Regions from separate parts of the Aquitalea magnusonii genome, predicted to be linked through region 2. Evidence: predicted binding sites of a transcription regulator. Region 2 holds the regulator's gene; each other region holds the start of a gene.
What was found. Region 2 encodes HrcA, which represses chaperone genes, less so after heat shock. Its sites were predicted from a motif close to ATTAGCACTCGNNNNNNNCGAGTGCTAAT; they were not measured.
Positions count from the first base shown of each region.

Region 1 (5,844 bases), 1.9 Mb from region 2:
GCGCACATCCAGCATCGGGTTGCCATGCGCTTCCACCAGCATTACCCGCGCGCGCTGCGGACTGGTCCATGACTGGATGTCCACCGCCTGCACCTGTGTGCAGGGCACTATCAGCATGCTCAACAGCATGATTGCTTTAGCGAACAAGGCCATCTCCCTTCAAGCTGCTCGTTGCAGCCGGCTGCCCACCCATTCCACGCAAGGTCAATACCGTCAGTTGCGCATCCTGCAAGGCCGCTGCAGCCTGGCGGACCTGCTCGGCACTGACCTGACGCAGGCGCTGCCGGATCTGTTCATGATCCCGCCAGGAAAACCCCAGCGACTCCAAGCTGCCAATCTGCATGGCCTGCGCGAACATGGAGTCACGCTGGTAGACCTGGTCTGCATCCAGCTGCAGCCGGACCCGCTCAAGCTCCTGTTCCGACACCCCGTGCTGCACGATCTGCTGCAGTTGTTGCCGAATGGCAGCTTCCAGCGCATCCGGCTGCCGACTGCGGGCCTGGCTGGCCGTGATGGTAAACAGTGCTGCGCCACGGCCCATCATGTCGTAGTCTGCGGAAACATCCTGCGCTTGCACGCCCCCTCGCAGCATATTGCGTGGCAAACGTGCCGCAGCGTCCCCGGACAGCACAGCTTCCAACAGTGCATAGGCATACGGCTGCGCATCACTGATACTGCCAAGTCGCGGCACATGCCAGGCCATGGTCAGGTAGTTGAGCTGTGATGGCGCGCTCAGCGCAATCCGCTTCATGCCACGCTGGGGCGGCTCTAACTGCGGATTGCGTTGCGGCAGGGCATGTGCCGGCAATGTGCCAAAATGGCGACGGGCCAGTTCAAATACCCATGCGGGCTCCACATCCCCGACCACCACCAGGGTGGCATTATTCGGGGCATACCATTGTCGATACCACTGGCGCAGGTCTTCGGCGCGGGCATGCTCCAGATCATTCATCCAGCCGATGACAGGGTTACGCACCGGATTGGCCACAAAGGCATTGGCATAGAGCGCCTCCTGCAATATGCCCATAGGTTGATCATCGGTACGCATGCGCCTTTCTTCTTTCACCACTTCCAGCTCACGACGGAAACTTTGTTCATCGATCTGCAGCGCCGTCATGCGATCTGCCTCCAGCGCCAGCACCAAGGGCAAGCGCTCGGCAGTCAGTTGGGCAAAATAGACCGTGTAATCACGGCTAGTGAACGCATTTTCCTTGCCCCCCGCCTGGGCAATACGGCGTGAATATTCGCCATCCGGCACACTGCGCGTCCCTTTGAACATCATGTGTTCCAGCAAATGGGACAAGCCGGTGTGACCATTCACCTCATCCACACTTCCTACCCGGTACCACAGCTGCGACACCACCACGGGCGAACGGGTATCACGCACCACCACCACCTTGAGCCCATTGGACAAGGTGGTTTCCACCGGGGCTGCATTCAGCATGCCAGCCAGCAGCATGAGCATGGCCCCGATCAGCCCCGATTTTGCTTTCATCATCATCGTTTCTGCCCTGTTGCTCATTTAAGGATACAATTTAGCCATTTATCGCCTTCCCAGACTACGCAGACGCATGTTTAGTTTCTTCAAGAAAAAGCCCAAACCGGTTGAAACCCCGGTAATCGAACCACAGGCAGAAGTGTCCAGCGATGCGCTGGCCGAATCTGCCCCTACGCCGCCGGCAGACAGCAGTAACACCATTGCAAAGAGCAGTGATCCCGCCACGCCAGCGGCCATCAGCCCCGTCGAAGCCGCGCAAGCCGCGCCCAGCGAGCCGGACGCCCCTGCGCGCAAACTCAGCTGGACGGAGCGCCTGAAGGCCGGCCTGTCCAAGACACGCGATAAGCTGGGCAAATCGCTGGCCGGACTGTTTGGTGGCGGCAAGATCGACGAGGACCTCTACGAGGAGCTGGAAACCGTTCTGCTGACTGCCGACATGGGCATGGATGCCACGCTACACCTGCTGAAGGATGTACGCGAGCGCGTCAGCCTGAGGGGCCTGAAAGATGGCAGTGAGCTGAAGGGCGCACTCAAGGACTCGCTCAACGAACTGATTCAGCCACTGGAAAAACCGCTGGATGTCAGCGGCAAGAAACCGTTTGTCATCATGATGGCCGGGGTGAATGGGGCGGGTAAAACCACTTCCATTGGCAAACTGGCGAAATACTATCAGCAACAGGGCAAGAGCGTGTTGCTGGCCGCTGGCGACACTTTCCGTGCCGCCGCCCGCGAACAGCTGATGGCCTGGGGTGAGCGTAACAATGTCACCGTGATTGCCCAGCAAGGTGGCGATGCCGCCGCCGTATGCTATGACGCCATCCAGGCCGCCACGGCCCGTGGCATCGATATCGTGCTGGCGGATACCGCCGGCCGACTGCCTACCCAGTTGCACCTGATGGAAGAAATCAAGAAGGTGAAGCGCGTCATCCAAAAAGCACTGCCGGAGGCACCACACGAGGTCATTCTGGTGCTGGATGCCAACATTGGCCAGAATGCCATCAGCCAGGTAAAGGTATTTGATGATGCTTTGGGCCTGACCGGCCTGATTCTGACCAAGCTGGATGGCACGGCCAAGGGTGGCGTGATTGCGGCAATTGCCAAGCAACGGCCAATTCCGCTACGTTTTATCGGCGTGGGTGAGAGCATTGACGACCTGCGGCCATTCAATAGCAAGGATTATGTCGACGCCCTGTTCGACTGAACCTCTGCCTCAACACAGCCACGCCGGCAGCTTGCTGTCGGCAACGTCTTACCGGATCAAGGGGAATCCAGCACATGATTCAGTTCGACCAGGTCACCAAGCGATATCCCGGTGGCAATGAAGCCCTGAAGAATCTTTCCTTTACCATCGACAGCGGTGAAATGGCCTTTCTGGCAGGCCACTCCGGTGCAGGCAAATCCACCCTGCTCAAGCTGGTGGCCGGCATTGAGCGTGCAAGCAGCGGCAGCGTGATTGTCAGCGGCCATAATCTGTCCAAGCTGCGCAACAGCCAGATTCCGTATGTCCGGCAGCATATCGGCATGGTGTTTCAAGACCACAAACTGCTGTTTGACCGCTCGGTATTCGACAATGTGATGCTGCCGCTGGACATCATCGGCTTCGATCGCCGCGATGCGGCGCGCCGGGTACGTGCCGCACTGGACAAGGTAGGCCTGCTGTCCAAGGAAAAATCCATGCCCATCCGCCTTTCCGGCGGCGAACAACAACGCCTGTGCATCGCCCGTGCTGTGGTTCACCGCCCCAGCCTGTTGCTGGCTGATGAACCATCGGCCAACCTCGACCGCGCTTATGCACTGGACATCATGGAGCTGTTCAAATCCTTTCATCAGGTGGGTGTCACCGTGGTGATTTCCGCCCATGATGAAACACTCATGGAAGACTATGGTCGCCGCATCATCCGGTTGAAGGAAGGACAATTCGCCGCATGAAACACTACCTGTACCTGAACTGGCAAAGCGCACGTCAAGCCCTGGGCAAGATAGTCCGCCAACCATTCGGCAGCCTGCTCACCTTGCTGATGCTATCCATCGCACTGGCACTGCCCTTGTCGCTCTATCTGACCGTCAGCAGCATCCAGGAATGGGCCGGTCGACTGACCGCCACGCCGCAAATCACCCTGTTCATGGAGCAATCTGCCGAAGAAGCCGACCTGGCCGCGGTTTCCAGCACACTCACCAAGCACCCGCGTATCCAGAGCTTCAGCTTTGTCGGCAAGAAGCAGGCACTGAGCGATCTGGAAAAGCGCAATGGCCTGGCAGGACTGAGTGATGGCCTGACCGACAATCCACTGCCCGATGCCTTCGTCGTCACCCCCAAGACACTGGAACCACACGAACTGGAAATGCTGCAGAAAGAACTGTCCGGCCTGCCCATGGTGGAAGCCGCACAATTTGATGCCCGCTGGGCCAAGCGGCTGTACGGCATGGTGGAACTGGGCAAGCAGTTAACCTGGTTCCTGGGCGGCGCACTGGGCATTGCCCTGGTGCTGGTCACGCATAATGCGGTACGCATGCAGATTCTGGCGCGGCGGGACGAGATCGAAGTGGCCAAGCTGATTGGCGCACCTGACAGCTTTATCCGCCGGCCCTTCATGTATCACGCCATGTGGCAGGGTTTGCTGGCCGGCCTGGCGGCATGGGGCCTGACCAGTTGGCTGGTACTAACCGCCAATCCTGCCATTCATGATTTTGCCCAGCTCTACAACGAGCGCGTTTCCCTGCGCGGCCTGAATGCCAGCGAACTGCTGGTGGTGCTGGCGGTCTCCGCCCTGCTGGCCATGCTGGGTGCCCGCCTGGCATCCGATCATCACCTGCGGAAAATTCAACCTCGTTAACAATCCATTACTTTCCCCTGCGGCTGGGTTTCGCTTAATGTGAGACCCAGCCAGCGCATTCATCTTGGTCTTTTCCCTGGTTTGTCTGGTAAAAATCTATCGGCTCCATAGAAAAATTCATTGACGCTGGAACCTTTGCTTGCTAGCACTCTCTATATGCGAGTGCTAAGATAGCACTACCCAAGGAGGTAGTTACACTGATGACCACAACATTTGCCTTGCCCGTTCCGTCGTCCAGCGGCAGCCTGGAGCAATACATTCAGGCGGTGAACAGTGTTCCCATGCTGACCCCCGAACAGGAGACAGAGCTGGCCACCCGCTTCCAGCAAGACAATGATCTGGAAGCCGCCCGCCAGATGGTGCTATCGCACCTGCGTGTCGTCGTATCGATTTCGCGTGGCTATGCCGGTTACGGCCTGCCGCAAGCCGACCTGATCCAGGAAGGCAATATCGGCCTGATGAAAGCGGTAAAACGCTTCGAACCGGGCCGTGGCGTTCGCCTGTTTTCCTTTGCCGTGCATTGGATCAAGGCTGAAATCCACGAATTCATCCTGCGCAACTGGCGCCTGGTACGCATTGCCACCACCAAGCCGCAACGCAAGCTGTTCTTCAATCTGCGCAGCATGAAAAGCAGCTTCTCCGCCTTGAGCGAAAATGAAGCCCGGCAGATTGCCGAAGATCTTGGCGTTAAACCCGAAGAAGTGCGGGAAATGGAAACCCGCATGAGCGGACAAGATATCGCCCTGATGGCAGATGATGGTGATGATGAAGGCTATGCCCCGATCGACTGGCTGGCCGATGCGCATCATGAACCTACCCGCGCGCTGGAGCGCAAGGCTTTCGACCATCTGCAAACCGAAGGCATCGAGTATGCGCTGTCCTCGCTTGATGCCCGCAGCCGCCGTATTGTTGAAGCACGCTGGCTGGCAGACGATGGCGGCGCCACGCTGCACGAATTGGCTGCCGAATTTGGTGTATCGGCAGAACGCATTCGCCAGATTGAAGCCAAGGCACTGGGCAAGATGAAGACTGCACTGAGCGAAGGTGTGGTCATCGATAGCTGAGCTATCAGCACAGCCTGATTTAACAAAGCCCGCGTCTGCTAACGCGGGCTTTTTCATGCACAGATGGCGTCAAGCGGGGACAAAGCCACCGCGACACCATCCGCCAGACCCTGCTTACTCCCCCTCGCCCCCCCGGTACTTGGCCGGCAACCGGTCAAACACCTGCTGGGCCACTGCACGCAAGGGCTGCCACTGCGGCACATCCTCGTCGATCTCGTCCAGATAATCCTTGGCATATGTAGGGAATGAGGCCAGTGCCGTTGAGACCGTTGCTTTGGCTTCCGCCTCCCGGCCCGCCAATGCCAGCATCTGCGCCTTCTTCATCATCACATCAGGGTAAGGGCGGAAGGCTGTCAGGCGCTCCTCCCACTCCAGCTTCTGTGACAGATTGGAGGTATCCGCAGTCAGATAATCATCCAGCGTGCTGAGCGCATGATAGGCAAACAGA
Region 1 covers NZ_AP018823.1:4,656,981-4,662,824, reverse strand. Annotated here, with positions in the region: gene DLM_RS21930 (M16 family metallopeptidase) at 1-147, opposite strand, end outside; gene DLM_RS21925 (M16 family metallopeptidase) at 137-1,501, opposite strand; gene ftsY (signal recognition particle-docking protein FtsY) at 1,572-2,699, shown strand; gene ftsE (cell division ATP-binding protein FtsE) at 2,774-3,427, shown strand; gene ftsX (permease-like cell division protein FtsX) at 3,424-4,332, shown strand; gene rpoH (RNA polymerase sigma factor RpoH) at 4,533-5,396, shown strand; gene DLM_RS21900 (PglL family O-oligosaccharyltransferase) at 5,511-5,844, opposite strand, start outside.
Region 1: the regulator HrcA is predicted to act here: its motif matches at 4,474-4,502, upstream of rpoH (RNA polymerase sigma factor RpoH).

Region 2 (5,844 bases):
CAGATAGGCGTGATGCAGCCGCTCTTCTTTCAGGGCATTGGAGAGGGCGCGCACCACGTGCTCCTGGCCGACCAGGTCGGCAAAGCGCTTGGGACGCCACTTGCGGGCAAGGACTTGATAGCTCATGGGGGCGGATTTTAATGGCAATCGGCCGGCAAGGCGACTCCTTTTGACAGGAGCACCCGCCAGCCTGGTTGGCCTTACAGGGCCGGGGTCGACGCTTCGGGCTGGGCGGCGGCAGGCTGGGCGGATTGCAGGGCCTGGGCATTCAGGTAACGCAGGCGCAGCTCGCCAGCCAGCTCCTGCGCCACCTTGGCATACAGAGTGCTCTTGTTATAGCGGGTGATCACGTAGAAATTATTCAGCCCCAGCCAGTATTCCGTCACCCCCGGCGCGGTTTCCAGCGGCACCAGCACGGCCTGTACGTTGTCCGCCACCTGGGCCTGCGGCAGGATGCCGCGCGCCTTGAGTTCACCCACCGTCAGATGCAGGTTGAACTTGTCGGCCACCAGGCCGCTGACATCCACCCCCGGCTGCACTGCTGCCGGAATGATGATGTCGTCACCATGGCGCCAGCCTTGCAGCTGGAAGTAATGCGCCACGCTGCCGATGGCATCGTCGACGTTATTCCAGATATCGCGGTGGCCGCTGCCGTCAAAATCCACCGCCCATTTGCGGAAGCTGGACGGCATGAATTGCGGCAGACCCATCGCCCCGGCGTAAGAGCCTTTGAGCGTCAGCGGGTCGATGCCCTCTTCCTTGGACAACTTGAGGAATTCGGTCAGCTCGCCGCGGAAGTATTCGGCGCGGCGCGGGTAGTTGAAGGCGATGGTGGTCAGCGCGTCGGCCAGGCGGAAGCTGCCGGTATTGCGGCCGTAATTGGTTTCAATGCCCAGAATGGCCACCACCATTTCCGGCGGCACGCCATACACCTGCTCGGCGCGCTGCAAGGTGGCGGCATGCTGCTGCCAGAAGGCCACGCCGTTTTTCAGCAGGCGCTCGTTGTAAAAGCTGCCGCGAAACTGATACCAGGGCCGCGAGGTGGCCGGCTTGTCCAGAATGGCAATGATGTTGGGCTTGAGTTCCACATTGGCAAACACGGCTTCCAATTCGGGGCGGTTGAATACGCCGCTGGCTACCTGCTCATCGATATAGCGCTGCACATCGGGCCGCGCCAGCAGTGCGGCATCGGCTTGCGCCAGGGAGGAGATCATGCCGCCAGCAAGGGCAGCCGCCATCAACAATCGTTTCATCAGGTATTCCGTATGCTACCGTCCGGCGGACGGCTTAATAAGAGAGCGCGCTGGACACCAGCCGCGCAGTGATGTCCACAATGGGAATCACCCGTTCGTAGGCCATGCGGGTGGGGCCGACCACACCCAAGGTACCCACCACCATGCCGTTGATGCTGTAGGGCGCGGTCACCACCGAGCATTCATCCAGCGTCATCACGCCAGACTCCTCCCCAATGAAAATGTTCACACCCTGCGCATCCTGGCCCTGGTTAAGCAGTTTCAACAGCTCGGTCTTGCGCTCGAAAGTGGCAAACAGTTCGCGCAGCCGCGACAAGTCTTCGGACAAATCGCGCACATTCAGCAGATTCATACCACCGGCAATCACCACCGCATCATTGGGACTGCCCAGCGAACTCTGGCCAAAACGCACCGCAGCCGCCATCAGTTCGGTGATATTGCCCTGCAGCTCGCGCAGTTCCACCGCCACGCGGCTGGCAATGGCACTGATGCCCTGCCCGGCGTAGTGCTGGCTGATAAAGTTGCCCGCCTCCACCAGTTCGCTCGGGCTGTAATCGCGTTCGGTGGTCAGCAAATGGTTTTGCACATCACCATCCAGCGTCACCAGAATCATCAGGATGCGCCGCTCGGACAGGCGCAGGAATTCGATCTGGCGGAAGGCCACGTCAGAGCGCTGCGGCGTCACCACCACCCCGGCAAAGTGGGTGAGATCGGACAGCAAGGTGGATGCCGCCTGTGCAATGCGCTGCGGGCTGTCCGGCTGCAGGCTGCTTTCCAGCTCGCGCATCGCCAGTTCTTCCAGCGGCTGGATGGTGAGCAGGTGGTCGACAAACAGGCGATAGCCCTTGGCCGTCGGCACGCGCCCGGCGGAGGTATGCGGCGAGGCAATCAGCCCCATGCCTTCCAGGTCGGCCAGGATGTTACGGATGGAAGCAGATGACAGTTCCATGCCGGACAGCATGGACAGGGTTTTTGATCCCACCGGCTGACCATCGGCAATATAGCGTTCGATCAGCGTTTTCAGCAGTCGTTGTGCGCGCTCGTTCATCATGCTCTCATTTTACCCGACCAGACGATTCCGGCCAGCCTCTCCATCAATACCATGTTGCGTGTATTGGTGTCATTTCAAGCTGCCATTCGCATTTGTCGGCTCTTGGCTTTGTGCGATAATCCCCCATCTATCGATTCCACTACACGCAATTGGAGACAGCATGGCGTCAGAAGACAAGAGCCGCGCATTGGCGGCAGCCCTTGCCCAGATCGAAAAGCAGTTCGGCAAGGGTTCGATCATGCGGATGAGCGACAACCAGATCAACGAAAACCTGCAAGTGGTATCCACCGGTTCGCTGGGCCTGGACCTGGCACTGGGTGTCGGCGGCCTGCCGCGCGGTCGTGTCGTGGAAATCTACGGCCCGGAATCCTCCGGTAAAACCACCCTGTGTCTGCAGGCCGTGGCCGAAGCCCAGAAGCTGGGCGGCACCTGCGCCTACATCGACGCGGAAAACGCGCTGGACCCGATCTACGCCCAGAAGCTGGGCGTGAACGTGGAAGACTTGCTGATTTCCCAGCCGGACACCGGCGAGCAGGCACTGGAAATCTGCGACATGCTGGTACGCTCCAGCGGTGTTGACGTCATCGTGATCGACTCGGTGGCCGCGCTGGTACCCAAGGCTGAAATCGAAGGCGAAATGGGCGACAGCCACGTCGGCCTGCAAGCCCGCCTGATGAGCCAGGCGCTGCGCAAGCTGACCGCCAACATCAAGCGCACCAATACCCTGGTGATCTTCATCAACCAGATCCGCATGAAGATCGGCGTGATGTTCGGCAACCCAGAAACCACCACCGGCGGTAATGCGCTGAAGTTCTACGCTTCGGTACGCCTGGACATCCGCCGCGTTGGCGGCATCAAGAAGGCTGACGAGGTGATCGGTAACGAAACCCGCGTCAAGGTGGTGAAGAACAAGGTATCGCCGCCGTTCCGCCAGGCCGATTTCGACATCCTGTACGGTGAAGGCATCAGCCGCGAAGGTGAAATCATCGAGCTGGGCGTCAAGCACGGCTTCATTGAAAAATCCGGTGCCTGGTATGCCTACAACGGCCAGAAGATCGGCCAGGGCAAGGACAACACCCGTGAATGGCTGAAGTCCAACCCGGCCATCGCCAAGGAAATCGAAGCCAAGATCCGCGAAGCCGTCGGCATCAAGGTGGAAATCACCGAAAACGACGCCGAAGACATGGCTGACGACGTACTGGACGTCTAAGCAGTCGGCGTGCCGATGGAAAAAAGCCTGAAGGCGCGAGCCGTCGATCTCCTGTCCCGCCGCGAATACACGCGGCGGGAACTGGAGCGGCGGCTCGCGCCGTTTGCCGAAAGTGCGGAACAACTCTCAGCCCTGCTGGATGAGCTGGCCGAGCGCAACTGGCAGTCCGACAGCCGCTTTGCCCGGCAGTTTGCCGACGTCAAGGGCCAGAAATATGGCAGCCGGCGTCTGCAGCAGGAAATGCGCCAGCGCGGTGTTGCTCAGGAAGACATTGCCGATGCCCTGGCAGACCGCGACGACCTGGCCCTGGCCCGGCAGCAATGGGAAAAGAAGTTTGGCAGCGTGGCCAGCACGCCGCAGGAAAGGGCAAAACAAATGCGTTTTCTGGCGGCACGCGGCTTTGGCATGGGCGTCATCCGCCAGGTGATGGCAGGCCGTGACGAAGACGACTTCCCCTGGGCTGACGAGGACTAACCGCCGCTGACAAAACCGCGCAGAGAACCCGGCCCCAGGCGCGCCGCCGCAGACAGCAGATGAAGTACGGCAAGGCGGCACAAGGCTTAAGCGGGGGGTTTTGTTATCGGCTCCACGCAGGCCCGGCGTGCGCTGCCACGCCATGACCCTTGCCAGCCTTGCCGTGGCTTGACACAATCGCGCATGACCGTAATGGCCGCAAGACACTGTCCCACGCCGCCACCACTGTATTCAATCTTGACGAAACCGACATGAAAACCTCCGAAATTCGCCAGAAGTTCCTGGATTTCTTTGCCTCCAAAGGCCACCAGGTCGTAGCCTCCAGCTCGCTGGTACCGTGGGAAGACCCCACCCTGCTGTTTACCAATGCCGGCATGAACCAGTTCAAGGACGTGTTCCTCGGCTTTGACAAGCGCCCCTACACCCGCGCCACCACCAGCCAGAAATGCGTGCGCGCCGGCGGCAAGCACAACGACCTGGAAAACGTGGGCTACACCGCACGTCACCATACCTTCTTCGAAATGCTGGGCAACTTCAGCTTCGGTGATTACTTCAAGCGCGACGCCATCCACTTTGCCTGGGAATTCCTCACCGGCGAGCAATGGCTGGCACTGCCGAAGGAAAAGCTGATGGTGACGGTGTACGCCACCGACGACGAAGCCTTTGACATCTGGAACAAGGAAATCGGCGTTCCGGCAGAAAAAATTGTCCGCATTGGCGACAACAAGGGCGCACCCTACGCTTCGGACAACTTCTGGCAAATGGGTGACACCGGCCCCTGCGGCCCGTGTACCGAAATTTTCTACGATCACGGCGAACACATCTGGGGCGGCCCGCCGGGAAGCCCGGAAGAAGACGGTGACCGCTTCATCGAAATCTGGAACAACGTGTTCATGCAGTTCAACCGTGACGAATCCGGTGCGATGAACCCGCTGCCCAAGCCGTCGGTGGATACCGGCATGGGCCTGGAACGTATCTCGGCGGTGCTGCAACACGTACACGCCAACTACGAGATCGACCTGTTCCAGAACCTGCTCAAAGCCGCTGCGCGTGAAACCGGCGTGCCCTTCAGCATGGACGTGCCGTCGCTCAAGGTGATTGCCGACCACATCCGCGCCTGTTCCTTCCTGATTGCCGATGGCGTGCTGCCGTCCAATGATGGCCGTGGTTACGTGCTGCGTCGCATCATCCGTCGCGCCATCCGCCACGGTTACAAGCTGGGCCAGAAGGGTCTGTTCTTCCACAAGCTGGTGGCTGATCTGGCCGAGGAAATGGGCCAGGCCTACCCGGAACTGCGTCAGAAGCAGGCCGAGATCGAAGACACCCTGCGTCAGGAAGAACTGCGTTTTGCCGAAACCCTGGACAAGGGCATGGCGCTGCTGGAAACCGCACTGGCGGCCAACAGCAAGGTGCTGGATGGCGAAACCGCCTTCAAGCTGTACGACACCTTCGGCTTCCCGCTGGACCTGACCGCCGACATCTGCCGCGAACGCGAAGTGGAAGTGGATCAGGACGGTTTTGACAAGGCCATGGAAGCCCAGCGCGAACGCGCCCGTGCCGCTTCGTCCTTCAAGATGGCCGGCAATGTCGATTACAGCGGTGCCGACACCGTATTCAACGGCTACGAATCCAGCAGCGTGGATGCCAAGGTTCTGGCGCTGTACAAGGGCAATGAAGCCGTACAGCAGTTGGAAGCCGGCGACGAAGGCATCGTGGTGCTGGACAATACCGCCTTCTACGCCGAAGGCGGCGGTCAGGTGGGCGATGTGGGTGAAATCTCCGCCCAGGGCGGCGTGGCTGCGCTGTTCGACGTGGCCGACACCCAGAAGGTGCAGGCTGCGGTATTCGGTCACAAG
Region 2 covers NZ_AP018823.1:2,748,344-2,754,187, forward strand. Annotated here, with positions in the region: gene dnaX (DNA polymerase III subunit gamma/tau) at 1-126, opposite strand, end outside; gene mltB (lytic murein transglycosylase B) at 201-1,253, opposite strand; gene hrcA (heat-inducible transcriptional repressor HrcA) at 1,288-2,304, opposite strand; gene recA (recombinase RecA) at 2,465-3,514, shown strand; gene recX (recombination regulator RecX) at 3,530-3,988, shown strand; gene alaS (alanine--tRNA ligase) at 4,240-5,844, shown strand, end outside.

Region 3 (5,844 bases), 810 kb from region 2:
CAGTTCACTCCAGTAGGCCCGGACAGCTTCCAGCAAGTTGAAGGTGCCGACCACATTGGTCTGGATGAATTCACCCGGGCCGTGGATGGAACGATCGACATGGCTTTCTGCCGCGAAGTTGATGACAGCGCGCACCTGATGCTCTTGCAGCAGGCGGCCGACCAGTTCCCGATCCCCGATATCGCCTTGTACGAACAGGTGGCGCGGGTCGTTTTCCAGGCTGGAGAGGGTTTGCAGATTGCCGGCGTAGGTCAGCTTGTCCAGGTTAATGACAGCTTCGTCATTGCCATTCAGCCAGTCCAGGACAAAGTTGGCTCCAATGAAGCCGGCACCGCCAGTCACCAATATCATTCAATGATTCCAATGGGTTATGTCAATTTTGTTTTTCATGAAAATATTGTAGTAGTCATCCGGTGGGATGACTGATTTGCATCAGTCGTTTTATTCGGCACAAATTATAGGGCAAAATGAACAAAATATACTGACATGCAGCTCACCTGCTTACGATCTGTCGTGCGTCAGTTTAATGCTTATCCAGGTAATTACATCCTATGTTGCAGATTCTTCTACTTGCACTGGCGGCTTCTTTATTTTCGGGGCAATTCCTGATTCGCTATGCGCACTTGCATGCACGTTTTTCGACCGATGGTGACGTCACTGGCGTGCAGAAATTCCATGCCACGCCGGTACCGCGCATTGGCGGCCTGCCCATCATGCTGGGCCTGATTGCAGGCTGTGCTCTCTCTGGCTATCTCAACACATCGGTATGGGTGCTGTTGCTGTTGCTGTCAGCTTTCCCGGCATTCGCAGCTGGTTTTATCGAAGACCTCACCAAGAAAATCGGCCCCTTGCCTCGCTTGCTTGCCACCTTTGTAGCCGCCGGGCTGGGTTATTTCCTGCTGGGTGCCGGGCTGGCACGGCTGTCCATTCCAGGTGTTGATCACCTTCTGGCTTCGTACTGGTGGCTGTCATTGCTATTGACCGTGGTGGCGGTGGGCGGCGTTGCGCACGCAGTGAATATCATTGATGGCTATAACGGCCTATCCGGTATGGTGGCAGTGTTCATTTTCTTGGCCATCATTTATGTCTGTTTCAAGGTGCAGGATATTGTGCTGATGAGCGTGTGTTTTGCCATGGTTGGGGCTGTGTTGGGTTTTCTGTTCTGGAATTTCCCACGCGGCCTGATTTTTGCCGGCGATGGTGGGGCCTATTTGATTGGCTTTATGATTGCGGAAATATCGGTTTTGCTGGTGGCCCGCAACCCGGCAGTGTCGCCGTGGTTTCCCTTGTTGTGTGTGATCTATCCCGTATTTGAAACGGTTTTTTCCATTTACCGCCGCAAGTTTCTGCAAGGCCGGGCAGTAGGCTATCCCGATGCCTTGCATCTGCACCAGATGATTTACAAGCGCATGGTGTTGTGGATGGTGGGTTCCAAGGATGCTCGTCACCTGACCCAGCGCAACAGCATGACCTCCCCCTATTTGTGGTTGCTGACCTCCTTTTCTGTGGTTCCCGCGATGTTGTTCTGGAACCGCACCTGGGTACTGATGTTGTTCTGCCTGCTATTTGTATTGGGCTACCTGTATCTGTACCGCATGATCGTACGTTTCAAAGTGCCCAACTGGCTGGTGTTGCGCCGCGACGATTCCTGAGCCCTTCCTGCCCATGCGGGCAGGAAAGTTTTTGCAGCTCCCCCACTTGAAACCTGCCTGGGCCGTCCCTATTATTAGCACTCGTCAGGGGCGAGTGCTAATGCCCGCCCCGCACTGCCATCCTGGCAGATCATTTGCTTTCAACAGCCAATTGTATTTAGGAGAGATCAATGGCAATTCGTCCGCTGCACGATCGTGTTGTTATCAAGCGCCTTGAGGCTGAAGAAAAAACCGCATCCGGCATCGTTCTGCCGGGTGCTGCAGCTGAAAAGCCCGACATGGGCGAGGTGCTGGCTGTCGGTAACGGCAAGGTCCTGGACAATGGCGAGCGCCGTCCGCTGGAGCTGAAGGTTGGCGACAAGGTCATCTTCGGCAAGTACTCCGGCCAGTCCGTTAAGGTTGACGGCGAAGAAGTCCTCGTAATGCGCGAGGAAGATGTCATGGGCATCGTCGAGTAATTCCGACCCATACACCCTTCTACGACCCTTTCATAGAATTTTGGAGATTTGAGCATGGCTGCAAAAGACGTAAAGTTCGGTGATTCCGCACGCGCCAAGATGGTGGTTGGTGTCAACATTCTGGCTGACGCCGTCAAGGTTACCCTGGGTCCGAAAGGCCGCAATGTCGTGCTGGACCGCTCCTTTGGCGCGCCGACCATCACCAAGGATGGTGTTTCCGTTGCCAAGGAAATCGAACTGAAAGACAAGTTCGAAAACATGGGCGCGCAAATGGTGAAGGAAGTGGCCTCCAAGACTTCCGATGTAGCCGGCGACGGTACCACTACGGCTACTGTTCTGGCCCAGGCCATCGTGCAGGAAGGCATGAAGTTTGTTGCCGCCGGCATGAACCCGATGGACCTGAAGCGCGGTATCGACAAGGCTGTGATTTCCCTGGTAGGTGAAATCGCCAAGATCGCCAAGCCATGTGCCACCACCAAGGAAATCGCCCAGGTTGGTTCCATTTCCGCCAACTCCGATTCCGACATCGGTGAAATCATCGCCACCGCCATGGAAAAAGTGGGCAAGGAAGGCGTGATTACCGTTGAAGACGGCAAGAGCCTGAGCAACGAACTGGACGTGGTTGAAGGTATGCAGTTCGACCGCGGCTACCTGTCCCCGTACTTCATCAACAATCAGGAAAAACAGATTGCCGCTCTGGATAATCCTTTTGTCCTGCTGTTCGACAAGAAGATCTCCAACATCCGCGATCTGCTGCCGGTACTGGAGCAAGTGGCCAAGTCTGGTCGTCCGCTGCTGATCATTGCCGAAGATGTTGAAGGCGAAGCGCTGGCTACTCTGGTGGTCAACACCATCCGCGGCATCCTGAAGGTGGTTGCTGTCAAGGCTCCGGGCTTTGGCGACCGTCGCAAGGCCATGTTGCAGGATATCGCCATCCTGACCGGCGGTACCGTGATTGCCGAAGAACTGGGCCTGACCCTGGAAAAAGCCACTCTGGACATGCTGGGCCAAGCCAAGCGTATCGAAGTGGGCAAGGAAAACACCATTATCATCGATGGCGCTGGTCAGGCTGATGCCATCCAGGCGCGCGTGGGTGAAATCCGTCGCCAGATCGAGGAAGCCACTTCCGACTACGACCGCGAAAAACTGCAAGAGCGCGTGGCCAAGCTGGCCGGCGGTGTTGCCGTGATCAAGGTTGGCGCTGCCACCGAAGTGGAAATGAAAGAGAAGAAGGCGCGCGTTGAAGACGCGCTGCACGCAACCCGCGCCGCTGTGGAAGAAGGCGTGGTAGCGGGTGGTGGCGTGGCTCTGCTGCGTGCCCGTTCCACTCTGGACAGCCTGAAGACCGACAACGTTGATCAAGACGCCGGTGTGAAGATCGTACTGAAGGCCATCGAAGCGCCGCTGCGTCAGATCGTCAAGAACGCTGGCGACGAGCCGTCCGTTGTGGTGAACAAGGTGCTGGAAGGCAAGGGTAACTTCGGTTACAACGCTGCCACCGGCGAATACGGCGACATGCTGGAAATGGGCGTGCTGGATCCGGCCAAGGTAACCCGCTCCGCGCTGCAACACGCTGCTTCTGTTGCCGGCCTGATGCTGACCACCGACTGCATGATCGCAGAACTGCCGGAAGACAAGCCGGCTGCTGGCGGCATGCCGGATATGGGCGGCATGGGTGGCATGGGCGGCATGATGTAAGCTGACCAGCCTTCCGCTGAATGCAAAAAACCCCGCGTCATTGCGGGGTTTTTTGTTTTTGCGCTATCTCGGGTGGCATGCGCCATCTCTGGCACAATAGTCTGACATCGATTTCGCTTAGCAAGGATGCAAGATGCAATTACAGCAAGTGCTCGCCAACCTGGATGAATGGCTGGAACCATGGCGTTACAAGGACTATGCCCCTAATGGATTGCAGGTGGAGGGCAGGGCGCAAGTCAAGCGCATTGTCTGCGGCGTCACTGCGTCTCAGGCGCTGATCGATGCGGCGATTGAGCGCCAGGCGGATGCCATCCTGGTGCATCATGGCTACTTCTGGAAGGGTGAAGATGTCCGGCTGGTGGGCATGAAGCGTCAGCGTGTGGCCAAATTGTTGCAGCATGACATCAGCCTGATTGCTTACCACTTGCCGCTGGATGCCCATCCGGAGCTTGGCAACAATGCCCGGTTGGCCGCCGTGCTGGGGCTGGAGGTGGCCGGGCAGTCGGGTGATCAGGGCTTGCTATGGCATGGCAGTTGGCCGCCAGCAGGCTCGGCCCGCGAGTTTGCCGATCATCTCAGTCAGGTGCTGGGGCGCAATGCCTTGCTGTTGGGTGATGAAAATCAACAGGTAAGCCGGGTGGCCTGGTGTACGGGAGGGGCGCAGGGATTTTTTGAAGAAGCCATCCGCCTGGGGGTAACTGCCTTTGTGACCGGTGAAGTATCCGAGCAGTGTTTCCATCTGGCCGCCGAGTATGGCGTGGCCTTTATTGCCGCCGGTCATCATGCCACTGAACGTTATGGCATTGCCGCACTGGGCGAGAAGCTTTCTCATTTGCACGGCATCAGTGTTGAATTTGTCGATCTTTTCAACCCGGTTTAGGCAAAACGACCCGACCTGGCTCAATTTATTTGCATAGACGCTTCATGTCCCTACTGCTAATCAGGTAAAATCGTCTGGTTTGAAGTTTGAGCTCGGTTTCCACGTTTGAGGATGACTGTAATGAGTGAACAACAAGTCGATACGGGGCGCCGTCGGTTTCTGACGGTAGCAACCAGCGCTGTTGGGGGTGTGGCCGTTGCCGGGGTGGCAACGCCGTTTCTGATGAGTTTCTTCCCGTCTGAACGGGCAAAGGCTGCGGGTGCACCGGTTGAGGTGGATATCAGCAAGCTGGAGCCGGGCCAGAAAATCAACGTTGAATGGCGCGGCAAGCCGGTATGGCTGCTGTCCCGCACCAAACAGCAGATTGCGGACTTGCCGAAGAATGACCCCAAGCTGGTTGACCCCAAGTCTGAAGTAGAACAGCAACCCAAGTACTGCCAGAACGAAGGCCGTTCCATCAAGCCGGAATTGCTGGTTGCCGTGGGCATCTGTACCCACCTGGGCTGTTCGCCGACCTTCCGTCCCGATCTGGCACCTGCCGATCTGGGTCCGGATTGGCTGGGTGGTTTCTACTGCCCATGCCACGGTTCCAAGTTCGACCTGGCTGCCCGTGTGTTCAAGGGTGTGCCGGCTCCGAAGAACCTGGAGATTCCGCCGCATAAGTATCTGTCCGATACCCGCCTGCTGATTGGCGACGACAAATAAGCTGAGGGGGAAAAATGAGCAAAGGACAAAAGCTGCTGAACTGGATTGACGACCGTTTCCCGCTGTCGTCGATGCTGAAAGAGCACGTTACCGAGTATTACGCACCGAAGAACTTCAACTTCTGGTATTTCTTCGGCTCGCTGGCCATGCTGGTGCTGGTTATCCAGATCGTCACCGGTATCTTCCTCACCATGAACTACAAGCCGGATGGCAATCTCAATGCAGCCGGTATCCCGGTAGCGTTTGCCTCGGTGGAATACATCATGCGTGATGTGGCAGGTGGCTGGATCATCCGCTACATGCACTCCACCGGTGCTTCCATGTTCTTCGTGGTGGTTTACCTGCACATGTTCCGTGGTCTGATCTACGGCTCTTACAAGCAGCCGCGCGAACTGGTATGGGTGTTTGGTTGCCTGATCTTCCTGTGCCTGATGGCAGAAGCCTTCATGGG
Region 3 covers NZ_AP018823.1:3,561,591-3,567,434, reverse strand. Annotated here, with positions in the region: gene rfbB (dTDP-glucose 4,6-dehydratase) at 1-351, opposite strand, end outside; gene DLM_RS16950 (MraY family glycosyltransferase) at 663-1,652, shown strand; gene groES (co-chaperone GroES) at 1,823-2,110, shown strand; gene groL (chaperonin GroEL) at 2,165-3,808, shown strand; gene DLM_RS16935 (Nif3-like dinuclear metal center hexameric protein) at 3,942-4,688, shown strand; gene petA (ubiquinol-cytochrome c reductase iron-sulfur subunit) at 4,809-5,393, shown strand; gene DLM_RS16925 (cytochrome b) at 5,408-5,844, shown strand, end outside.
Region 3: the regulator HrcA is predicted to act here: its motif matches at 1,726-1,754, upstream of groES (co-chaperone GroES).